DNA from 4 places in the Microbispora sp. NBRC 16548 genome. Region 3 is predicted to be linked to each of the others. Evidence: riboswitches for the same ligand, from Rfam matches in the RefSeq annotation. Region 3 holds a riboswitch; each other region holds the start of a gene.
What was found. Region 3 has a riboswitch for cyclic di-AMP ahead of QSK36_RS30100 (CHAP domain-containing protein). Riboswitches for the same ligand answer to the same signal wherever they lie in the genome.
Positions count from the first base shown of each region.

Region 1: it holds a riboswitch for cyclic di-AMP, as region 3 does, so the genes downstream of both, QSK36_RS14415 (C40 family peptidase) here and QSK36_RS30100 (CHAP domain-containing protein) in region 3, are expected to answer to the same signal.
Region 2: it holds a riboswitch for cyclic di-AMP, as region 3 does, so the genes downstream of both, QSK36_RS40075 (C40 family peptidase) here and QSK36_RS30100 (CHAP domain-containing protein) in region 3, are expected to answer to the same signal.
Region 4: it holds a riboswitch for cyclic di-AMP, as region 3 does, so the genes downstream of both, QSK36_RS33385 (coiled-coil domain-containing protein) here and QSK36_RS30100 (CHAP domain-containing protein) in region 3, are expected to answer to the same signal.

Region 1 covers NZ_BSSF01000005.1:27,247-32,386, reverse strand. The annotation lists gene QSK36_RS14430 (NYN domain-containing protein) at 1-1,115, shown strand, start outside; gene QSK36_RS14425 (C40 family peptidase) at 1,265-2,227, shown strand; gene QSK36_RS14420 (hypothetical protein) at 2,318-2,500, opposite strand; cyclic di-AMP (ydaO/yuaA leader) riboswitch at 2,542-2,696, shown strand; gene QSK36_RS14415 (C40 family peptidase) at 2,771-3,340, shown strand; gene QSK36_RS14410 (gluzincin family metallopeptidase) at 3,444-4,358, shown strand; gene QSK36_RS14405 (glycosyltransferase family 4 protein) at 4,470-5,140, shown strand, end outside.
Region 2 covers NZ_BSSF01000026.1:3,322-8,461, reverse strand. The annotation lists gene lysS (lysine--tRNA ligase) at 1-418, shown strand, start outside; gene QSK36_RS40090 (NADP-dependent oxidoreductase) at 527-1,450, opposite strand; gene QSK36_RS40085 (winged helix-turn-helix transcriptional regulator) at 1,548-1,958, shown strand; gene QSK36_RS40080 (helix-turn-helix domain-containing protein) at 2,032-2,280, shown strand; gene QSK36_RS40075 (C40 family peptidase) at 2,332-3,381, opposite strand; cyclic di-AMP (ydaO/yuaA leader) riboswitch at 3,442-3,595, opposite strand; gene QSK36_RS40070 (amino-acid N-acetyltransferase) at 4,002-4,553, shown strand; gene QSK36_RS40065 (RDD family protein) at 4,701-5,140, shown strand, end outside.
Region 3 covers NZ_BSSF01000012.1:122,524-127,663, reverse strand. The annotation lists gene QSK36_RS30110 (MXAN_6230/SCO0854 family RING domain-containing protein) at 1-317, shown strand, start outside; gene QSK36_RS30105 (GNAT family N-acetyltransferase) at 648-1,370, shown strand; cyclic di-AMP (ydaO/yuaA leader) riboswitch at 1,672-1,814, shown strand; gene QSK36_RS30100 (CHAP domain-containing protein) at 1,982-2,761, shown strand; gene QSK36_RS30095 (hypothetical protein) at 2,965-3,624, opposite strand; gene QSK36_RS30090 (M48 family metalloprotease) at 3,668-5,140, opposite strand, start outside.
Region 4 covers NZ_BSSF01000015.1:17,613-22,752, forward strand. The annotation lists gene QSK36_RS33370 (TIGR03086 family metal-binding protein) at 1-139, shown strand, start outside; gene QSK36_RS43765 (50S ribosomal protein bL37) at 204-521, opposite strand; gene QSK36_RS33375 (DeoR/GlpR family DNA-binding transcription regulator) at 421-1,224, shown strand; gene galT (galactose-1-phosphate uridylyltransferase) at 1,318-2,376, shown strand; cyclic di-AMP (ydaO/yuaA leader) riboswitch at 2,447-2,585, shown strand; gene QSK36_RS33385 (coiled-coil domain-containing protein) at 2,620-3,531, shown strand; gene QSK36_RS33390 (HAD domain-containing protein) at 3,615-4,112, shown strand; gene QSK36_RS33395 (hypothetical protein) at 4,356-4,688, shown strand; gene QSK36_RS33400 (hypothetical protein) at 4,755-4,910, opposite strand; gene QSK36_RS33405 (TetR/AcrR family transcriptional regulator C-terminal domain-containing protein) at 4,907-5,140, opposite strand, start outside.

The DNA of each region.
Region 1 (5,140 bases), on a different contig from region 3:
AGTTCCGCGAGCGGGTGGCCGAGACGGTGGAGACCGCCTGGCCCGAGCTCGTGGCGAGCCTGGCCGAGGGCACCGTGCCCCCCGCGGCCGAGCCGGTGCTGGTCGCGGCGGCGGCGTACCTGACCCGCCCGCCCGGCTGGCCGGACCTGGTCGAGCAGGCGCGGACCGACCTGGAGCAGGCCGCCGCCGCGGGCACCCAGCGGGAACAGGCGGAGACGCGGCTGCGCGAGCAGCTCGCGGCGCAGCGTGCCTCCGCCAAGGAGGAGATCGACCGGGTGCGCGAGCAGCTCAAGGCGGCCCGGGCGGAGAACTCCGACCTGCGGCGCAAGCTGCACGACGCCCGCGAGCGGGTCAGGGCCGCCGAGGCCAGGGCGGCCGAGCTGGAGGCAGAGACGGCCGAGGCGCGGGCCAGGGCCGCGAGCGCCAACGGCGCGGCCGAGACCGAGCTGCGCAGGCTCAGGGAGCGCCTGGCGGACGCCGAGCGCCAGCTGGAGGCCAGCCGCAGGGCCGCCCGTGAGGGCCGCAGCATCGAGGACGCCCGGGTGCGGGTGCTGCTGGACGCGCTCCAGGACGCCGCCGCCGGGCTGCGCAAGGAGCTCGGCCTGCCCACGACGATCAGCAGGCCGGCCGACTACGTGAACGCGGTGCTGCCGGGCGAGCCGGGCGTGACGGCCGTGCCCGCGCGGGCGCTGGCCAACGACGATCCCCAGCTCCTCGACCAGCTCCTCGCCATCCCTCATCTGCATCTGATCGTCGACGGCTACAACGTGACCAAGACCGGTTACCCGTCGCTGACCCTCGCCGACCAGCGGGCCCGGTTGCTGACCGGGCTCGGCGGTCTCGCCGTGCAGACGCGGGCGGAGGTGACGTGCGTGTTCGACGGCGCCGAGCTGAACGGGCCCGTCCAGGTGTCCGCGCCGCGCGGGGTGCGGGTGATGTTCAGCGCGCCCGGGGAGATCGCCGACGACCTCATCCGCACGCTGGTGCGGGCGGAGCCGCCGGGCCGGGCCATCGCCGTGGTCTCCTCCGACCGGGAGGTGGCCGAGTCGGTGCGCCGCATGGGTGCCCGGCCGGTGCCCTCGCTCCTGTTGCTGCGCCGTCTCGGCCGGAGCTGAAGCGCCGTACGCGCGCTCCGGACCGGCGTCGTCACGGTGAGTGATGACTGCCGCGAATACCTGCGAATAGGTTGAAGCATCAAGATCGCCTAGATAGAGTCGCGCCGCAGGTTTCGTTGATCTAAGAGGTTGATCCTCAAGGGGGCTCAGTGCGAGGGCGTGTGCCGGTGGCCGCCGGTCTGGCCGCCGTGGTCCTGCTGACGCCGATGGCGGGCGCGCAGGCGGATCCGAAGCCCACAGTCGCGCAGGCCAAGGCGAAGCTGAGCAAGCTCAACGAGCAGGCCGACACGCTCGTGGACCGCTACAACGCGGCCAACGAGAAGTGGAAGAAGGCGAAGCAGAAGTACCTCGCGATCAACGACGACTACAAGAAGCAGAACGTCCGGGTCGAGGCGCTGCGCTCCGGGCTGGTCTCGATGGCCGTCAGCAGCTACCAGGTCGGCGAGATGGGGTCGTGGGGCGGCGTCTTCTACAGCTCCAACCCCGATGCCATGCTCAGCGGCCTCGCCACGCTCAACCACATGTCGGCCGAGCGGGCCGGGCGGCTCAGGGAGTACGAGGGCGCCATCAAGGACCTCAAGGACCGCCGCGACCAGAGCAAGGCGGTGTACAAGGAGGCCACCGACGTCAGGGGCGAGCTCGCCGACGAGAAGGACAAGGTCGACAAGCTCGTCCGTGAGCAGATGAAGCTGCTGCGCTCGCTCGGGACGTACAACCCCGGCAACCCCAACAGCGCAGGCGTCGTCTATGCCGGGCCGGCGTCCGGCAACGCGCTGTCGGCCCTCCAGTTCGCCTACAAGCAGGTCGGCAAGCCCTACCGTTACGGGGGCACCGGACCGGCCTCCTGGGACTGCTCGGGGCTCGTGCAGGCCGCGTGGGCGGCGGCGGGCGTGACGCTGCCCCGGACCAGCTACGAACAGTGGGCCTGGGGCGCGAGCCGCAGGGTCTCGCTGGACGAGCTCCAGCCGGGCGACCTGCTCTGGCACGCCGGGTACGGGCACGTCGGCATCTACGCCGGCGACGGGAAGGTCGTCCATGCCCCCCAGACCGGCGATGTTGTGAAGATTGTCACACTCGCCGAGTATCACGCGATCGGAGCTGTGCGCCCCTGAGGGCCCGGCCATGTTTGTGATCTCTGTGCCTTTTGTGGCTTCTGTGACCCGATTTAGTCGTTGTTGCCGAGATTGTGAGCAGAGTCACACTTAGCCGTTTGCGGTGCGGGTAAGCTGCGCTTTCTTCTCGGCGGCCTTCGTTATCCGATCTTTATCCGGCGGGAAGGCTTTGCCGAACGCGGCGGGACCTCGGTAGCTTCTGGGCCGCGGCGAGCACACCTCGCCGCGGCGCACCCGGTCGGCCGGCCGGGGCGCGCAGTCATCCACCGTCATCGGCGTCCTCCATCACCCTCCCCTTCGCGGGATCCCCCGGCGCCGGTGGCCTGCCGAGTCCGTGCAGTCAGGAGGCACGGAGCCGGGGAACCATCGACCTTCACGCGAAGGTCCGGGGTGAATCGGCGCATCGCGCGCCGTAGGGCGACTTCCCCGCCCGAACCCGTCAGCTAACCCGGTAGGCGTGAGCGGAAGACCCGAGGAGAGATCCTGTCTACCACCCCCGCTAGTCTGTCCCGTCTTGCCCGAATTGCCCTTGGTGGTGCCGCTTTGACGGCGTCCGTAGGGGTCGCCGGAGCACATCCGGCGGCGGCCGACACGGTGACGGTCACGGTCGTCAAGACGGCCACAGCGACGAAGACGGCCACGAAGACGGGCACCGCGACGAGCGCGAAAACCGCCGCCCGCAAGGCCGCCGCGAAGAAGCAGACCAAGAAGCACACCGCCAAGCGGAAGATCAGCAGGGCCTCGCTCCAGCGGGTCAAGGCCCAGCGCGCGGTGAAGGCCGCGGAGAAGCAGATCGGCGACCCCTACCGCTACGGAGCAACGGGACCGGGCGCGTTCGACTGCTCGGGCCTCGTCCAGTACGCCTGGCGCAAGGCGGGCGTACGGCTGCCGCGCACGACGTGGTCCATCCGCGGCGCGGTCAGGAAGAAGGTGTCCTGGGGACACTTCGAGCCCGGTGACCTGATCTTCACCAGCGGCGGCGGCCACGTCGGCATGTACGTCGGGCACGGCAGGATGATCCACGCTCCGCACACCGGCACGCGGGTCCGGATCGACAAGCTGGACGCCTACCGGAGGAGCACCTTCGTGGGTGCCGTCCGTCCCGGCGTCTGACGGGCACCGGTCACCAGCCCCCTCGACCGGCGCCGTCCTCGCGGCCCCGTCCACCTCGCCGAGGTGGACGGGGCCGTGGCACGTGCTGGTTACCATGCACGGCGTGACTGTCACGAGCGCCGTGCCCGGGGGCGTGCCGGGCGCGCGCGCCGAGGCCGATCGGCGCCGGCCTGAGGTTCCGCCTCACGGGTTCCGTCCCCGCCGGATCGCGGCCGTGGCCGCCGCCCTGGCCGCGCTGCTCGCCGGGCCCGCCGCCGCGGCCCCGCCCGACCCGCTGCTTCCGCTGCGACTGGACGCCCGGGCCGCCGTGCGGGAGCACCCGGGCATGTGGACCGGTGCCTCCGTCGCCCGCGGCGAGCGCGCCGTCGTCGTCGGGTCGCCACGGCCGCTGGTCGCCGAGATCGCCGCGCTGGCCGATCGCGCGGGCCGCACGGTCACGAGGATCTGGGGCGGGTACGGCGGCGCGGTGGTGCTCGTGCCGCGCACCGAGGAGCAGGCCGCCGTGCTGGCCGAGCCGGCGAAGGTGGACGGCCTGGCGGCCGTCGCCACCGGCGGCCGCGTGATCGTGCAGCCGGCGGCGTTCGCCCGCCTGTCCGCGACCGGCCGCCTGGTCGTCGTGACCCATGAGCTGACGCACGTCGCGACCGCCGGTCCCCGCGCGGTGCCGATGTGGCTCATGGAAGGCTTCGCCGATTATGTGGGCTACCTGGACAGCGGACTGCCGGTCCGTACGGTCGCCGCCGAACTGGCCGCCGACGTGGCCGCCGGGAGGCCGGCGCTGAACGGCCTGCCCGGGCCCGCCGACTTCGCCGCCAGGCCCGCGCAGGCGTACGAGGAGGCGTGGCTCGCCTGCCGCTACGTCGCGGCCCGGTTCGGCGAGCGGAGGCTGGTCGCCCTCTACCGCGCCGCGCTGCGCGAGGGGATCGGCGCCGCGCTGCGGGAGGTTCTCGGGCTGTCCGCCGACGGCCTGACCCGCGAATGGCGGTCGTACGCGCGCGAGCAGCTCGCCCGGTCCTGATCTCCGCAGGGCGCCGGATCTCCATGAGGTGCGGGTGCGACCGCGGCTGCGACAATGCGTTCTCGGGCGGCGCGGGCGGACCGCGCGACCACGCCGGCAGCGGGGGTGAGGATGACGAAGCGGACGCTGATCGTCACGAACGACTTCCCGCCCAGACCGGGCGGCATCCAGGCGTTCGTGCACGGCCTCGCCTCGCGCAGGCCGCCCGGCTCCGTGGTCGTGTACGCCCCGCGCTGGAAGGGGTGTGAGGAGTTCGACGCCCGCCAGCCGTACGAGGTGGTCCGTCATCCCTCCTCGCTGATGCTGCCGACGCGCTCGGTGGCGAGGAGGGCGGCGGCGCTGGTCGAGGACGGCGCCACCGTCGTCTTCGGGGCGGCGGCGCCGCTGGGGCTGCTCGCTCCCGTCCTGCGCGCCGCGGGCGCGGGCCGGATCGTCATGCTCACCCACGGGCACGAGGCGTCGTGGGCCCGCCTGCCGGGCGCGCGCGCCCTGCTGCGCCGCATCGGCGCGGGGGCCGACGTCGTGACCTACCTCGGCGAGTACACCCGCCGCCGGATCGCCCGGGTCGTCCCCGCCTCCAGGCTCGTACGGCTCGCGCCCGGCGTGGACACCGCCGCCTTCCACCCGGGGGCCGGCGGCGACCGGGTCCGCGCGTCCCTCGGCCTGGGCGACCGGCCGGTGGTCGTGTGCGTCTCCCGGCTGGTGCCGCGCAAGGGCCAGGACGTGCTGCTGCGGGCCTGGCCGCTCGTCCTGCGGCGGATTCCCGGCGCGGTCCTGCTCCT
Region 2 (5,140 bases), on a different contig from region 3:
GTTCGACCCGGAGATCGGCGGGCTGGACGAGCTGCGGCCGCGGCTCGACCGTGCCCAGCACTGGGTGAACACGTACGTGCCCGCGGAGGAGCGCACGCAGGTGCGCGAGACGCCCGACAAGGAACTGCTCGACACGCTCGGTGAGCAGGACCGCGAGTCGCTGCGCCTGCTGGCGGAGGGCCTCGACGAGCACTGGTCGCTCGACGGGCTGACCACGCTCGTCTACGGCGTGCCGAAGGTGCAGGCGGGGCTCGACATGCACGCGAAGGCGGCCACGCCGGAGCTGAAGGCCGCCCAGCGCGCGTTCTTCGCCCTGCTCTACCGGCTGCTCGTCGGCCACGACACCGGCCCGCGGCTGCCCACGCTGCTGCTGGCCGTGGGCCGCGACCGGGTGCGCGAGCTGCTCGGTCGCGCCTGATCGGTCGTTCCTGATCCCTGCGTCCGATCTCCTGCGAGCGGGCCGGACGGCATGGCCGTCCGGCCCGCGGTCGTGTGCCGGGGCAAGCCAGGACTCCGGGTGGGGAGTTCAGGGCAGCAGGACCAGCCGGCCGCGCAGGCCGCCCTTCCGCAGGCGTTCGTGCGCCTCGGCCGCCCGCTCCAGTGAGTAGGTGCCGGCCACCCGCATGCTCAGCCGTCCCGCCTCGGCCAGCTTCGCGACGTCCCGGAGCTGGGCCGCGTCGGCGCGGACGAACACCGTCGAGACCCGGATGCCGCGCAGCGGGATGGGGCCCAGCCCGGCGCCGACGGCGACGAACGCGCCCCCGTTGCGCACGGCGTCCAGCGCGGGCAGGCCGACGACCGCCGCGTCCACCAGGCCGTGCACGCCGCCGGGAACGGCGGCTCTGACGGCGGCGGCCAGGTCGGCGCCCCTCGGCACGAACCACTCCGCCCCGAAGCCCCGCACCAGCGGCTCGTCGCCGGACGCCGCGACCGCCGCGACCCTGAGCCCCCGCGCCACGGCCAGCTCCACGAGATAGCCGCCGAGGCCGCCGGCCGCTCCCGTGACGAGCAGCGTCTCGCCCTCGGCGAGCCCGGCGAGGTCGAGCGCCTGGACGGCGGTGAGCGCGTTCAGCGGCAGCGTCGACGCCTCGGGCGCGGCCACCCCGGCGGGCGCGGGCGCGACCGCCGTCTCGTCCAGCACCACCAGGTCCGCCTGGGCCTTGAGCGGGTCCGTCAGCCGGTCCGACAGCCCGATGACCTGATCCCCCGGACGTACGCCCGTCACTCCCGGGCCGGTCCGATCGACCACGCCCGCCACGTCCCAGCCGAGTGCGTACGTCTCCTGGTGCGGCATGAGTTTGTTGTCGGCGAGGGCGCCCGCGGCCGTGAGCAGGTCGACGGGGTTCACCGCCGCCGCCTCGACCCTGATCCGCACCTGCCCCGGCCCCGGCTCCGGCTCCGCCACATCGACGACCCGTACGGCTCCGTCTCGCGCCACCAGTGCTCTCATGAGTTCCTCCTTGCGGTATGGCAAGGAGCGTATGAAGAGCTACTCTCTCCCGGTAAGAAGGCACCTGAAAGTGCGTATGGGAGGAGAAGGGAAGACGATGGCCACTCAGACGGCGGCCGAGCGGCGCGAGGACGCGCGTCAGCGCTACAACGCCTACGTCGCGACCTGCCCGTCGCGGAAGCTGCTCGACACGCTCAGCGACAAGTGGGTGAGCCTGGCGCTCACCGCGCTCGCCGGCGGCCCGCTCCGCTACAGCGAGCTGGCGAGGACGATCGCCGGCGTCAGCCAGAAGATGCTCACGCAGACGCTGCGGACGATGGAACGCGACGGCCTGGTCTCCCGCGCGGTCACCCCCTCGGTGCCGGTCCGGGTCGATTACCGGCTCACGCCCCTGGGCGAGGACCTCATGCCGCTGCTGGAGGCGATCAAGCGCTGGGCCGAGATCCACATGGAGGATGTCGAGGCGGCCCGGGAGGCGTACGACCGATGCTCCGACTCCGAACCTTGACGACCTTCCGGGGAGGCGTTTACCTTCCCTGAAGGGTGGGCCGACGAAGCATCGTCGTGGGGGAGGGCGGACGATGGGTATTCCCGAGGTCGTCTACCGAGGTGACAGTCTCGCCTCGGACCTTGATCGTGCCGGTCTCACCGAAGAGGATCTACTTCTTCTCGCGGAGCTGGCCAAGGGCGTGACCGCCGACCGGGTGGGTCGCAGTCTCGACGTCAGCGGACGCACCGTGCGGCGTCGGCTGCGGTGCATCTGCGACCGGATCGGCGTCGCGACCGCGATCGAGGCCGTCGCCTGGGCGGCACGCCGCCGCCTCATCTGACCGCCTTCGCTCTGCGGGGGAAGGGCCCGGCGCCCTCTGCGGAGGAGGGGCTCAGTCGGCGACGCGCACCGCTCCCGCGAACGGCCGTCCGGCGATCTTCGCGATGTGGACGACGTCTCCCGTCTGCGGCGCGTGGATCATGTAGCCATTGCCGATGTAGATGCCCACGTGATGCAGGTCGGGGTAGAAGAACACCAGGTCGCCGGGTCGGAGCTGGTCACGGGGGATGTGCGTGCCGGCCGTCCACTGGTCGCCCGTGTAGTGGGGCAGGCTGATGCCGACGGACTGGTAGGCCGCCATGACCAGGCCGGAGCAGTCGAAGGAGCCGGGCCCCTCGGCGCCCCACACGTACGGCTTGAGCTGCTGCCTGAGGGCCCAGCGCGCCGCCTGGGCGGCCTTGCCGTCACCGATGATGGGGAACGACGTCCTCGTCCGCGTCTCGCGGCCGATCGTCTGGGAGACCTGCCGATAGAGGCTGCTCTCGGTCTTCTTGATCAGCTTTGTGATCTTGTCGCGCCGCGAGTCGAGGCCGCTGAGGAGCTTCTTGACCTCGGCCTGCCGCGCGGAGGCGCTCTCCCTGGCCCGTGCGGCGGCGTCCATGGCCTTGGTGACCTCGGCGACCTCCTGGCTCTGCTGCAGCTCCAGCGCGTACGTCGTGGAGGCCTGGTCCAGGTAGCGCCGGGGGTCGGCGTCGCTGTCGATGAGCACGAGCGCGTTGCCGAGCCCGTTGGTCATGTAGGAGTGCTGCGCGAGAGCGCTCGCCTTCTGCCGGCGGACCTCGAGCTCGGCCTCGCTCTTGGCGAGGTTCTTCTTGGCGAGGTCGGCGGACCGCTCGGCCGCCTTCAGGCGCACGCGCTCGCCGTTGTACTGCTCGCTGAGGGTCTCGATCTCGGTGTAGAGGTTCTCGACCTGCGCCGTGAGTTCCTTGAGGCTCGGCTTGGGGTCGGCGGTGGCGCGGACCACCGGGGCGCCGAACGTGATCGCGCTGATCGCGACGCCGACGAACGCCAGACGGCGGATGGCACCCGGACCGGCCGTGCCGGATCCGGACCGTCGGCCACGGGCGTGCCTGCCCGCCGGCCGTCCTCCACGCGTGCGCAACCGAGCTCCTCTCCCACGTGTGCTCCGCGGCGGGCCCGTCGTCGGGACGGGGCCGTACGGCGGAGCACTTCTGAGCGCCTACCGGGTTAGCTGACGGGTTCGGGCCGGAGTAGCCCTACCTTGGTGGATTCACCCCTTGACGATCTGAGATCGAACCGATCCTGATCCTGCAGTTGGGTCCCCGGCTCCCCTTCGCACTCGGTGCTTCGAAGATTCGGCGCCCGGTCGCCGTGAGCGCTCACGATGACCGGCATCGTCGCTGGACGATAGTGCACGGCGAGTTCTTGCTCAACCAGAACTCCGAAACCCGTCTACGTTTGACAACCAAATGATCACGGTCGGGTCACGAGCTCGGTAGTGATGCGTCCGCGTTCACGTGTGTTTGGAGCGATCCGAGAGTTTCGATGTGCGGCTCGGACGGCTGGAAAAAGTGGGACGAACCTGGATGGTCGCCTCAGGGTGCGGGCGTGCATCCGTCCGTATCCTGGCGGCTACGGACGGTCAAACCTCATGTCAGTTGTGGCGTTTGGGAATGACCGTTATCCGTGGGGGACGCTCCGTGCCGACCGCGTGGGATCGGCCGCGTGGGATCGGCCGCGCTCCGGCTAGGCTGGCCGGTCATGGAGCAGGTCGCCGCGCAGACATCCAGTGAGTCGGGTGCCACGGCCGTGACGGTGCGCCGGGCCAGGACGCCGGACGTCCGGGCGATCCGGCGCCTCGTCGACGCGTACTCGGGTGTCGGTCCCCGCCTGCTCAAGAAGAGCACGGTCACGCTGTACGAGGACGTCCAGGAGTTCTGGGTGGCCGAGACGGACGGGCAGGTCGTCGGCTGCGGCGCGCTGCACGTGCTGTGGGAGGACCTGGCCGAGATCAGAACGGTTGCGGTGGACCCCGCGGCGCGCCGCGGAGGCATCGGCCATCGAATCGTCGGCGCGCTCATCGAGACCGCCAGGGACCTCGGCGTGCGGAGGGTCTTCTGCCTCACGTTCGCGGTGGAGTTCTTCGCCAGGCACGGCTTCAGGCCCATCCAGGGCACCCCGGTCTCCCAGGAGGTGTACGCGGAACTGCTCGCGTCGTACGACGAGGGTGTCGCCGAGTTTCTCGACCTGGAGCACGTCAAGCCGAACACGCTGGGGAACACCCGGATGTTGCTGCACCTCGACCGCCATTGATCACGATTGATGAGCATTGATCGATGATCTTGACGGTGGTTGTCGACTACTGCAAAGGTGACTGTTGATACACCTGTCGCTACTTTTGGCAATATCAGCGTGTGCTACAGACGTTCGGCGCATGCGTCTTCGAAACGAGGTGACACGGTGAGCACCGGACAGCCGCCGTACCCCCAGGACGAGTCGGACGGAACGCCACCGCCGCCATCGAACTCCGGGTACAACACGGACAGACAGCCCCAGGACTACGACCCCGACGTCACGGTCGTCAGCTACCGCCACTCGGGACAGCACACGGGCCCGCAGCAGCCGCCCGGCCACGACCCCGCGCAGGGCGGCTACGGCCAGCAGCAGGGCTACGCCGCCCAGCAGGGGTACGGTCAGCCGGCTCCGCAGCAGCAGGGCTATGGCCAGGAGGCCGCCCAGCAGCAGGGCTACGGGCAGCAGCAGTACGGCCAGCAGAGCTATGGCGCCCAGCAGGGTCAGCAGGGATACGGCCAGACCGGCCCGCAGCAGGGTTACGCCCAGCAGGGTTATGGCCAGACCGGCCCGCAGCAGGGCTACGGCGCCCAGCAGGGCCAGCAGCA
Region 3 (5,140 bases):
TCGCCTGCTGGCACGCCGCCGCCCGCGCCCGCGAGGTCGTCGTACGGCACCGCGACGGCGCCGTGAGCCGGCACGCGCGTCGTCCCGGAGAGGACGCCGCCGCCTTCGCGTCCCGCCTCGGCGTACGGCAGGCGGCCGATCCCGCGGCGGAGGCCGGCGCGGCCGAAGCGGGTCTCGCCGTGGTGCTGGAGGACGACGTGCGGGTGAGCGAGGGGGCACAGGTCTACGCCCTGCACCCTGCCCGTCTCGACCCCGCCGTGATCCGCCCTCTCGACGCCTCCGACCTCGTCGGCATGCTCGCCCCCGCGACGCGCTGACCGGCCGGAAATAACGGTTTGCGCGCTCACTGACCGCATGGGAAAGTGAGCGTGCTTCACACAAGTAACAGCGAAGGAATGAAGCCTATGTTCTCGGCGTCCCACAGCGGCCGCCGTCGGCACTGACCGGTACGCCTCCCGCGTCATCGGCTCACTGCCTTCACCGTCTCACGGCGGCCCCACGTGACGGTGCCCTGCGCACCTTCTCCATCCCGTCCGGGATGGCTTCAAATGCGAGTTCACCCTCCGCTCCGCGTGGCGGGCGAACCGTTCCACCTTGTCATTCGTGAGGTCGATATCACCGTGGGCATCGATGTCCAGAGTTTCGCCGTGGCCAACCTTCGCCGTCGTCCCGAAGTCGTCGAGATCGGGGGCTTCGTCCTCGGCGTGGAGCCCGGCACCACCAGCCCGTACGTCAACTACGCGACACCCCTGCCCGGCGCCCGGCCGGGCGGGCGGGACGTCGCGGCGCTGATCGGGGCGTTCCGCGAGCGCGGGCTCAAGCCCCGTCTCGAGTTCGCCCCGGACGCCGCGCCCGCCGTGGAGCCCGCACTTCGCGAGGCGGGGTTCACCGTCGAGGCGGTGCACGACTACCTCGTCTGCATCCCGGCCACGCTGACGAGGCCGCGAACCGCTCTCCCGGTGGAGACGCCGTCGACGGACGAGGACTACACGGCGATCGACGCCGCCCTGTCGGAGGCGTTCAGCGGGGAGTTCGCCTCGTCGCCGGAGGGCGCGGCCCGGCTGCGCCGTACGGAGGAGAGCGGCGGCGCGGTCCGGTTCGTCCGGGCGCCCGGCGGCGGCTGCGCGGGAGCGGCCATGTGCTCCGCTCCGGCCGTGGAGACGTCGGAACTCGCCGGCGTCGGCACCCGCCCCGGCTTCCGTGGGCGGGGCATCGCCGCCGCGGTCACCGCCACGCTCGCCGAGGCGATGCTCGCCAGGGGAGCACGGTCGGTGTGGCTGGAGTACGGCGGCGAGGGATCCCGCCGGGTCTACGAACGCGTGGGCTTCCGGCCGGCCGGCACCCGCCTGTACATGTCGCTCGAAGTCTGACGCGCGCCGCTTGATCGCGCCCGGCGGGGGAGCGCCGCCCGCCGGGCGCGACGGCGTGTCCGGGGGACGGCCGCATGGCCGTGTCGTCTTCGACCCGCCCGCCCGCCGGACGGGCGCTCATGCCCGTACGGCGCTGTGTGGCGCATCTCACCGCGGGCGGCCCGCGACCGTGAGGACCTGCGGAAGCACGGAACGGCGGCGGCCAGAATGATGCCCTTTGCCGGGTTTTTGGTCGTGTCTTACTTGTTATCTATTAAGCTTCCCGTGTGTCTCGCCGGTGAGCGGTCCTCAACCCGAGGACGACCGGCGACCGCCGAATCCCGGAAGTCATCGATCCCGGGAACCGGGGACCCACGTCTCTTGGGGTGAATCCGGACCATCCGGTAGGGCTACTCCTGGCCCGAACCCGTCAGCTAACCCGGTAGGCGGCCAAGGAGAGGAGAGCGCGTGGAGTGTCGGCTCCACCTGCCCACCCGGTCCGCGTCGTGTCGCCGGACCACATGCCCGCCCTGGAACGTCTCCAGGCTTCCGGGGTGATGGCGCGCCCGTGACGGGCTGCCACATTTCCCGTTTCTGATTCCGCCCCGCCGCGGCCGTGTCCTCGGACGGTCATGCCGTCATGCCGCCACGCCCCGCGGGCCGGTTCGTCATGTCTCGAAGCGCGCCATGAGGAGCCTCCGATTTCCACCGATCCGATAGCTCGACAGCTGCTCGACGCCGTCCGCCCCGAACTGGGCTACCGCGAACGAGCAGGGAAACACACGAAGTTCGGCGAGTGGTACGCCGACAACATCGCCAAGGACTCCGACTTCAAGACCGCCCCCTGGTGCGACATGTTCGTCTCCTGGGCGGCGGACCGGGCCGGGGTGCAGGGCCACGTCGGCGAGTTCGCGCTGACCACGCGGCACGCCAAGTGGTTCAAGAAGCACCACGCCTGGAGCGACAAGCCCGAGCCGGGCGCCGTGGTCTTCTTCGACTGGTCGGGGTCCAAGAAGATCGGCGACATCGACCACGTCGGCATCGTCGAGAAGGTCGCCGGCGGGAAGGTCCACACGATCGAGGGCAACGTCGACGGCGTGTGGCTGAAGCGCAAGGTGCGCGACAAAAGCAAGATCGTGGGGTACGGCCTGCCGCGCAAGGTCAAGGTGGCGCCGAAGGCGCCGGTGACGATCCAGCCCGTGGCGGCCGTCAACGCGAGCGTCCAGCGCGCCGCGGCGCCCACCACCAGGAACATGGCGGCCACGCAGGGGAAGTCCCTCGACGTCGTGTGGTCGCCCGGCGACGCCGTCCTGCCGGCCGGTCTGCTGTTCGCGGTGGTCTCCACCGCCGTGACCGGCCTCCGGTTCAAGGCCGCGGCGGCGACGTCCGGCGGACGGCACCGCAAGCGATGACCTCCCACGACGACCCCCACGATCACGTCCCGCCGCCTTCCGGAGCGGCGGATCACCGTGGCATGTCGTCGACTCGGGCCGTGCTAACCCAGCAGGCCCTTCATCTCCCTGATCTCGGCCGAGTCCCTTCATCGCCGACACCTCCGTACGCCCGGGCGTGGTGGGGCCCTGGCTTGTCGTACCCCGTCCCGCGGAACGTTCCGTCAGCTGAACGTGATCCGGAACCGGTAGTTGTCGCCGTAGGTCGAGCCGCGGATGGTGAACGCTGCGCTCCCCGAGCTCACTCGGCCCGAGACCGTCGCCCCGGCGTCGACGGCGTAGAGGAAGGGAGACGTGCCGAGATTACGGCAAGGGACGATGGTCTTCTCTCCGTAGAAGTGGTTGAACGTGGCCCCCTCGGCGCGATGGCTGTCGACCAGCTTGCCGGACCAGGAGGTGCCCGATCGGCCGGTGACCCAGTAGCCGAGCAAGAGGTTCGGGTCGCGTACGTTGCCGCCGAGATCGCGGGCCGACGCGGTGACGACGTGGGCGGAGCCGAATTGGAAAGATCCGACGGCTCCGATGTCCCCCACGTAGAACTCCCAGTAGAAGGGGTTGCGCTCGACCCGGCCCGCGGCGGACTTGCGTGGGCCGGTGATGAATTTCGCGGCCATCCTGTATCGGCTGGTGCCGATGAACCGGTGCTCGCCCGAGAGGGGACCTCCGCAGTAGTCGTATGAGTCGACCACCACGGTGGCGGTGCCGCGATAGATCTGTAGCGCGGACTGCGCGCCGGTCGCCGGGCCGGCCGGAATCACCGCCCCGAGCACCGCGGTCACCGACACGGCCGCCGCTGATCCGCGTTTCCGTGCTTTTCTGCTCATGAGGAATTCCCTCCTTGTCGTACCGTCGATCAAGGGCCGTGTTTCAGATGAAACTCGTCATATAGAGCGCCAGAGGAAGGATGGCGGCCAGTGCATAGGGAGCGAACTGAGAATTGCGATCGTCGGCGTGTCGTGTCCGTACGATCCACGGCCAGACGACCAGCAGCACCGCGCTACCACCCAGGAGGAGCCGGTCGAAGGCGAGCCCTTTGACGATGCTCTGGAACACGTGGGCGATCGCGGCGCCGATGTCCTCACCGGTGAGCATGAACGCGGGCAGAGCGAGGGCCGACACCAGCACGAGCCGGACGACGAAGGTCGCGGGCCACGCCACGGCCAGCCCCGTGAGGCCGCAGAAGCGCCCCCCGGCGACCTTCCGGCGCAACGCGGCCGGCGGGTGGGTGAGCACTCTGCCGACACGTCTCAGCCGGCCGCCGGGAAGGGTCCGTTCGACGGCCAGTGCCCGGATGAGCGCGTCGGCGCCACACTGCCGGACCGCCAGCCGATCCGCGCTGAGTTCCGCCAGCCACAGCGCCACGACCGGCAGGAGCAGCATCCTCGGGACGACGGCGGCGTGGACGAGGAGCTGCCCGGTCAGCAGGCGCCCGGCCGCGCCTCCGAGCGTGACGTACAGGGTGATCGGCAGCAGCCCGACCACTACGAAGATCGGGCCCCAGACGCGCACCAGCCAGGTGAACGGGCTCGCGAGACCGACGACGTGGTGATCGCGTTGACGACGGTGGGCGATCTCGTGCAGCAGTACGGCCTCGGCCGCTTGGGGGTCGGCCCGCCACAGGACGGTCAGCGGGAGGAAGACGGCGATCCGCGCCTGCTTCCAGCCCACGGGATAGACGCGCGCCGGCATGCGGTTACTCTCGCTGAACCTGATCTCGATGGAAGGGTCCTGCCGCCGTACGAACGCGGCGATCTCCTCGATGACCGGATTGTCGCTGACTCTCAGATCGTGCCGCCGCTCCACTCTTCTTCCGCGGAACCCCGGCAGCAGCAGGCTCGCCATCGCCCCAAGCAGGATCAGCGCGGGGAAGAGCTGGGCGATGCTCGCGACACCGAGCACGATGCCCGCCGTGCGGGCGACGCCCATAGGGCTGTTCGTGATCAGGGTCCGGTAGTCGGTGGCCTGGCGGATCCAGTCGCCGATCAACCCGGGCACTCCGACCAGAAGGTAGGCGATCAGGTAGAACCAGAGCCACGGCGGCAGCATCCAGGAACGCGTCGGCCCGCCGAGCCGGTGTTCCGGCAGAGGCAGCGCGGGGGACGTGGCCAGAAGAGCGGCGAGCAGCGCCTGGATCTCCTCCGGGGTGTTGCCCGGTTCGAAGACCGTCTCCAGGAGCCGGTAGGTCTGTTGCTCGGCCCTCTCCCTGCTGAGACCGTGAGCGATCAGGCGCTCCATCAGGACGGCGATCGCCTGGTCGAGCAGGCGCCCCTGGCCGGGGTTCATCCGGGCAGGCGACGAGGGGCCGCCGGTGGCGGCGGTTCGCTCAAGCGAAGGGGTTTT
Region 4 (5,140 bases), on a different contig from region 3:
CGTCGCCTCCTGCTCGGAATGGTTCGAGAAGGCGCGGGAGGACTACCGCGAGGCGGGGGTGATCGGGGATGAGCGAGGCGTTCCGGCCGGCGCCGACCAGCAGACTCATCTGCTCGCCGCCTGGGGCAGGAACCCGTAGGTCCTATCGCAGCGCCTACCGCACAGGTCCTGTCGCAGGGCTACCGCACGGCCCTATCGCAGGGCTACCGCCCTGTGGGCCGCCTGCCGTGGTTGGCCTTCTTCTTCTTGCGTGCCTTGGACTTGCGTGCGCGCCTGCCCATCACGACCGCCTTCCGTCGAGTACGGCTTTCGCTCACTGTCCTCCCCCGGACCGCCGGCGGCAAGTACCCGGACCCCAACTCAACATGTCTCCACGTGCGTGGGGCATAATTTGTTTGAATCTGTTGACAGGAGTGGTGGATGCTGGCCCAGCAACGGCAGCAGGCGATCCTGGAGAGGGTACGCAGAACCGGCGGGGTGCGCGTCGCGCAGCTCGTGCGCGACCTCGGGGTCTCGGACATGACGATCCGCCGCGACCTGGAGGTCCTCGCGGAACGCGGCCTGATCGTCAAGGTGCACGGCGGGGCGACCGCCACCGGCACCGGCTCGACGGAGGAGCCGGGCTTCGCGGCCAAGTCGGTGCGACAGCAGGCCGAGAAGGAGGCCATCGCCCGCCGAGCCGCCATGCTCGTACGGCCGGGCAGCTCCGTCGCCCTTTCGGCCGGGACCACGACCTGGACACTGGCCCACCACCTGGTGGACGTGCCCGAGCTGACCGTGATCACCAACTCCGTCCAGGTGGCCGACGTCTTCCATCGGGCGGGACGGCCCGACCAGACCGTGGTGCTGGTGGGAGGCGTGCGCACGCCCTCCGACGCGCTGGTCGGCCCGGTGGCCGTGGCGGCCGTCCGCTCCCTGAACGTCGACACGCTCATGCTCGGCGTGCACGGCATGAGCGTCCGGGCCGGTTACACCACGCCGAACCTGCTGGAGGCGGAGACCGACCGCGCCCTCGTCGCGGCCGCCCAGCAGCTCGTGGTCCTGGCCGACCACACCAAGTGGGGGACGATCGGCATCAGCACGATCGCCGCCCTCGGCGAGGCCGGCGTGGTCGTGAGCGACGTCGGCCTGCCGGAGGAGGCGCGCGCCGCGCTTTCGGAGCACGCAGGCGAGCTCCTCCTCGCCGATCCGTCCGGGGAGACCGAGCTGGAGACCGCACTGTGACGCCGGACCTCTGCAGGAAGCCCGCTGTGCCCCCGGACATCTGGAAGCCCGCTGTGACCCGGGAAACCGCACCGTGAAGCTGGAGACCGCTCTGTGAAGCGCACCATCACCCATCTCGCCGACGGCCGTGAGCTGATCTATTTCGACCGGCGCGACGACGCCGATCACAGCGCCATCGACACCAGGGACCTGCCGCCACGTCCGCTCGCCTCCGAGTTGCGCTACGACCCCCTGATGGACGAGTGGGTGGCCGTGGCCCGGCACCGCCAGACGCGCACCCACCTGCCGTCCGCCGATGAGTGCCCGCTCTGCCCGGGCCATCCCGGCTCGGAGATCCCCTCGCCGTACGAGGTGGCGGTGTTCGAGAACCGCTTCCCGTCGTTCAGCTTCAACACCGGTGCGTACGAGCAGGTGGGCGGGCTGAGCGAGGTGCGGCCGGGGATCGGGCGCTGTGAGGTCGTCTGCTTCACCTCCGACCACGACGCGTCGTTCAGTTCACTGGGCGACGAGCATGCCGAGCTGGTCGTCGAGGCGTGGGCCGACCGTACGGCCGAGCTGTCCTCGCTGCCCGGCGTGGAGCAGGTCTTCTGCTTCGAGAACCGCGGCGCCGAGATCGGCATCACGCTGCCGCACCCCCACGGCCAGATCTACGCCTATCCGTACGTCACGCCGCGTACGCGGCAGATGCTGGACGCCGCCGCCCGCCATCAGGGCGGCAACCTGTTCGCGGACGTCCTGGCCGCAGAGCGGAAGGGCCCCCGGGTGGTGGCCGCCAACGAGCACTGGACGGCCTTCGTCCCGGCCGCCGCGCGCTACCCGTTCGAGGTGCACGTCTACCCGCACCGTCAGGTGCCCGACATCCCCGCGCTGTCGCCCGAGGAACGGGCCGCCTTCGCGCCGCTCTACATCGAGGTGCTGCGCCGCCTGGACGGGCTGTTCGGTGTCGTCATGCCGTACGTCGCTGCCTGGCACCAGGCCCCGGTCGCCTACCGGCGCGACCTCGCCTACCTCCACCTGCAGCTCTTCACGATCCGGCGCGCGCCGAACAAGCTGAAGTACCTCGCCGGATCGGAGTCGGCCATGGGCGCGTTCGTCAACGACGTGCTGCCTGAGGAGGCGGCCCGGATGCTTCGCGAAGCGATAACGGCTTGATCTCCGGTTGGTTGCGACTTTGGTGGCAGCCACGGTTTCTTTACCACTAGTATCCCTGACACCGGCCGTCACAACCGGTACGCCTAATCCCGGGCGCCCCGCCCGGGAGCCGGGGACCCAATCACGCACCTGGGGTCAAGGCAGTGGCCTGCCCGGGCTTCTCCAGCCCGAACCCGTCAGCTAACCCGGTCGGCAGATGGAGAGGAGTGGGCTCTGCCCCGCGCGTTCCCCCTGGCTGTCGGCGTGCTCGCCTCGGCCGTCCTCGTGTTCGGCACGGCCGCGCCTGGTGCCGCCGATCCCAAACCGACGGAGAAGCAGCTCAAGAAGGAGCTGTCGGACCTGCGGAAGAAGGTCGACCGGTTGATCGGCGACTACAACGCCAAACGCGTCGCCCTCGCCAAGGCCCGCGTGGAGGAGAAGGCGGCCCGAGGCCGGCTGGCCAAGGCGGAGGCCGACTACGAGGCCGCCAGCGACGCCGTACGGCAGCTGGCCGGGCTGCGCTACCAGACCGAGAGCGCGATGGCGCTGCCCGACATGAACACCGCCGCGCTGAACTACCAGCTCAAGGAGGAGCAGGCCGCCAGGCTCGCACACTTCGACCAGGTCCGCGCCGAACGGCAGCGGGCCGCGGACGCCGCCAAGACTCTGACCGGGCAGCTGAAGACGCAGGCCGCCGAGGTCGCCGGACAGCGCGAGGACGCCGAGGATCTCATCGACGAGATCAAGGACAAGCTCGACGCGCTGATCCCGATCGCGCCGGGAAAGCGCGGGGGCGGGTCGTGGGCGCCGGAGCTGCCCAGCGGCTCCGACAACATCACGCCCCGGATGCGGCTCACCCGCAGCGAGGTCGAAAAGAACTTCGACCTGCGGTTTCCGGTCGGCTGCTACCGCGCGGAGAACAGCGGCGAGCACCCCCTCGGGCGCGCCTGCGACTTCATGATGAGCTCGGGCGGCGCCATGCCCTCGCCCGAGATGAAGGCGCTCGGCGACAGCCTGGCCGCCTGGGCCATCAAGAACGGGCCGAAGCTGGGCGTGATGTACGTGATCTGGCAGCAGCGCATCTACAACCTCGGCCATCCGGGCTGGCGGACCATGTCCGACCGCGGCGGAATCACCGCCAACCACTACGACCACGTGCACATCTCGATGTACTAGGCCCGCAAGCCGCCTGCCTGCATGTTCGGTCTCGACATTTTCGAACGCGGCGTACTCACCGAACGTGACGAGGTCAGGGCAGCATGACCGGTCATACTGAACGCCCGCTGCTCTTCCTCGACGTCGACGGACCGCTTCTCCCCTTCGGCGAGGACCCGCAACGCGCACCGCGGGGCACTACACCGGACTCGCGCTTGGCGCGGCTCACCTCCGAGATGGGGAGTCGGCTGGCAGCGCTGCCCTGCGAACTCGTCTGGGCGACGACCTGGGAAGAGGAGGCGAATGCCGAGATAGCACCCCGGATCGGGCTGCCGCGACTGCCTGTCGTGAGCTGGCCGGAGCCAGCCGACCAGCACAAACGTGAGGACCAATGGTTCGGGCTCTGCTGGAAGACCCGGACCCTGGTGAACTGGGCGGGCGGACGCCCGTTCGCCTGGGTCGACGATGAGATCACCGACGCCGATAGGGAGTGGGTCTCCGTACACCACAGCGGTCGGGCTCTCCTTCACCACGTGGAGTCATACAGGGGACTCGCCGACGAAGACTTCGCCGTCCTCGATCAATGGCTTCGAGCCTTTTGAATCACCCGCGGTCCACAGAATTCGACAATCGGAGTAGGTGGCCCTGGTCGAGATCTGGTCTAAAAACCGAACCTTGGGCTTTACAGCAGCGAAATACAGCAACGTCGGCTTACGCTGCCAGGCGCCACTGCGCCGTAACTGCCTCTACAGCAGGGCGGGGAGTTCCCTACCGTCGTGACTGGCTCCCATTTGCGAGCAGGCGCTCATTACGAGCGAGATGCCCGTTTGTGTAGCGTGCAATCCATGACTGCCGGACAACATCCCCGCCTGGCGGATGTGTTTCCCGACCTCACCGCTGAGATCATCTCTCTACTGCGGGAGGACGAGAACGACCCTCTTGCCGACACGGTTGAGGACCTGCTGTTCTACGGCGCGTGCACCTGTAGGTCCACGTGCACCAACCTCTTGACGGCCCCGCGAGGTTCCTCAGGTTGCTGGGTGGTGCAGTTGGAACGCAACGGTGAAGACGTCATCTGGCTGAGCTTGGACCCCACCGCGACGACGATCACGGACATCGAGGTTTGTGACGGACGTGACCTCGGTCCGGCAAGCCGCCGGCGGAGCGTCTCTCCGTGACGAACTGGGTGACGACGCTCGCGGACGATGGTGGGCACGTGGACGACGCTGGACGGCCCGGAAAGGTCAGGCACCCACGATGCCGCCGATACTGCCGGTGATGACCGTCGGCTCGTAGCCCGACGGCGGCGGGCTGGTCGGCCACGCCAGGAACATCCGCGCCCGCGAGGAGTGGTCCGTAGACGGCGGGTGGCGGGGCGGCCCGGCCGAAGCCGACGTCAAGACGGCAGAGTTCCTCTGACACCGGCGATGATCAATTCGAGGCCGTCGGGGAAGGCGCGGTCCCGGCGCTCTCTGGGCCAGCCGTCGACTCCGGTCTTGCGGGCCTGTTCTTCGATCGTGTAGCCGTTGACGTAGGCCAGGACCGTGTCCACGGCGATGGTGGCCGTGTCGGCGGGGACACCCGCGGCGATCAGGGCGGCGATGAGACGCCTGAAGGTGGCGACGGCCTC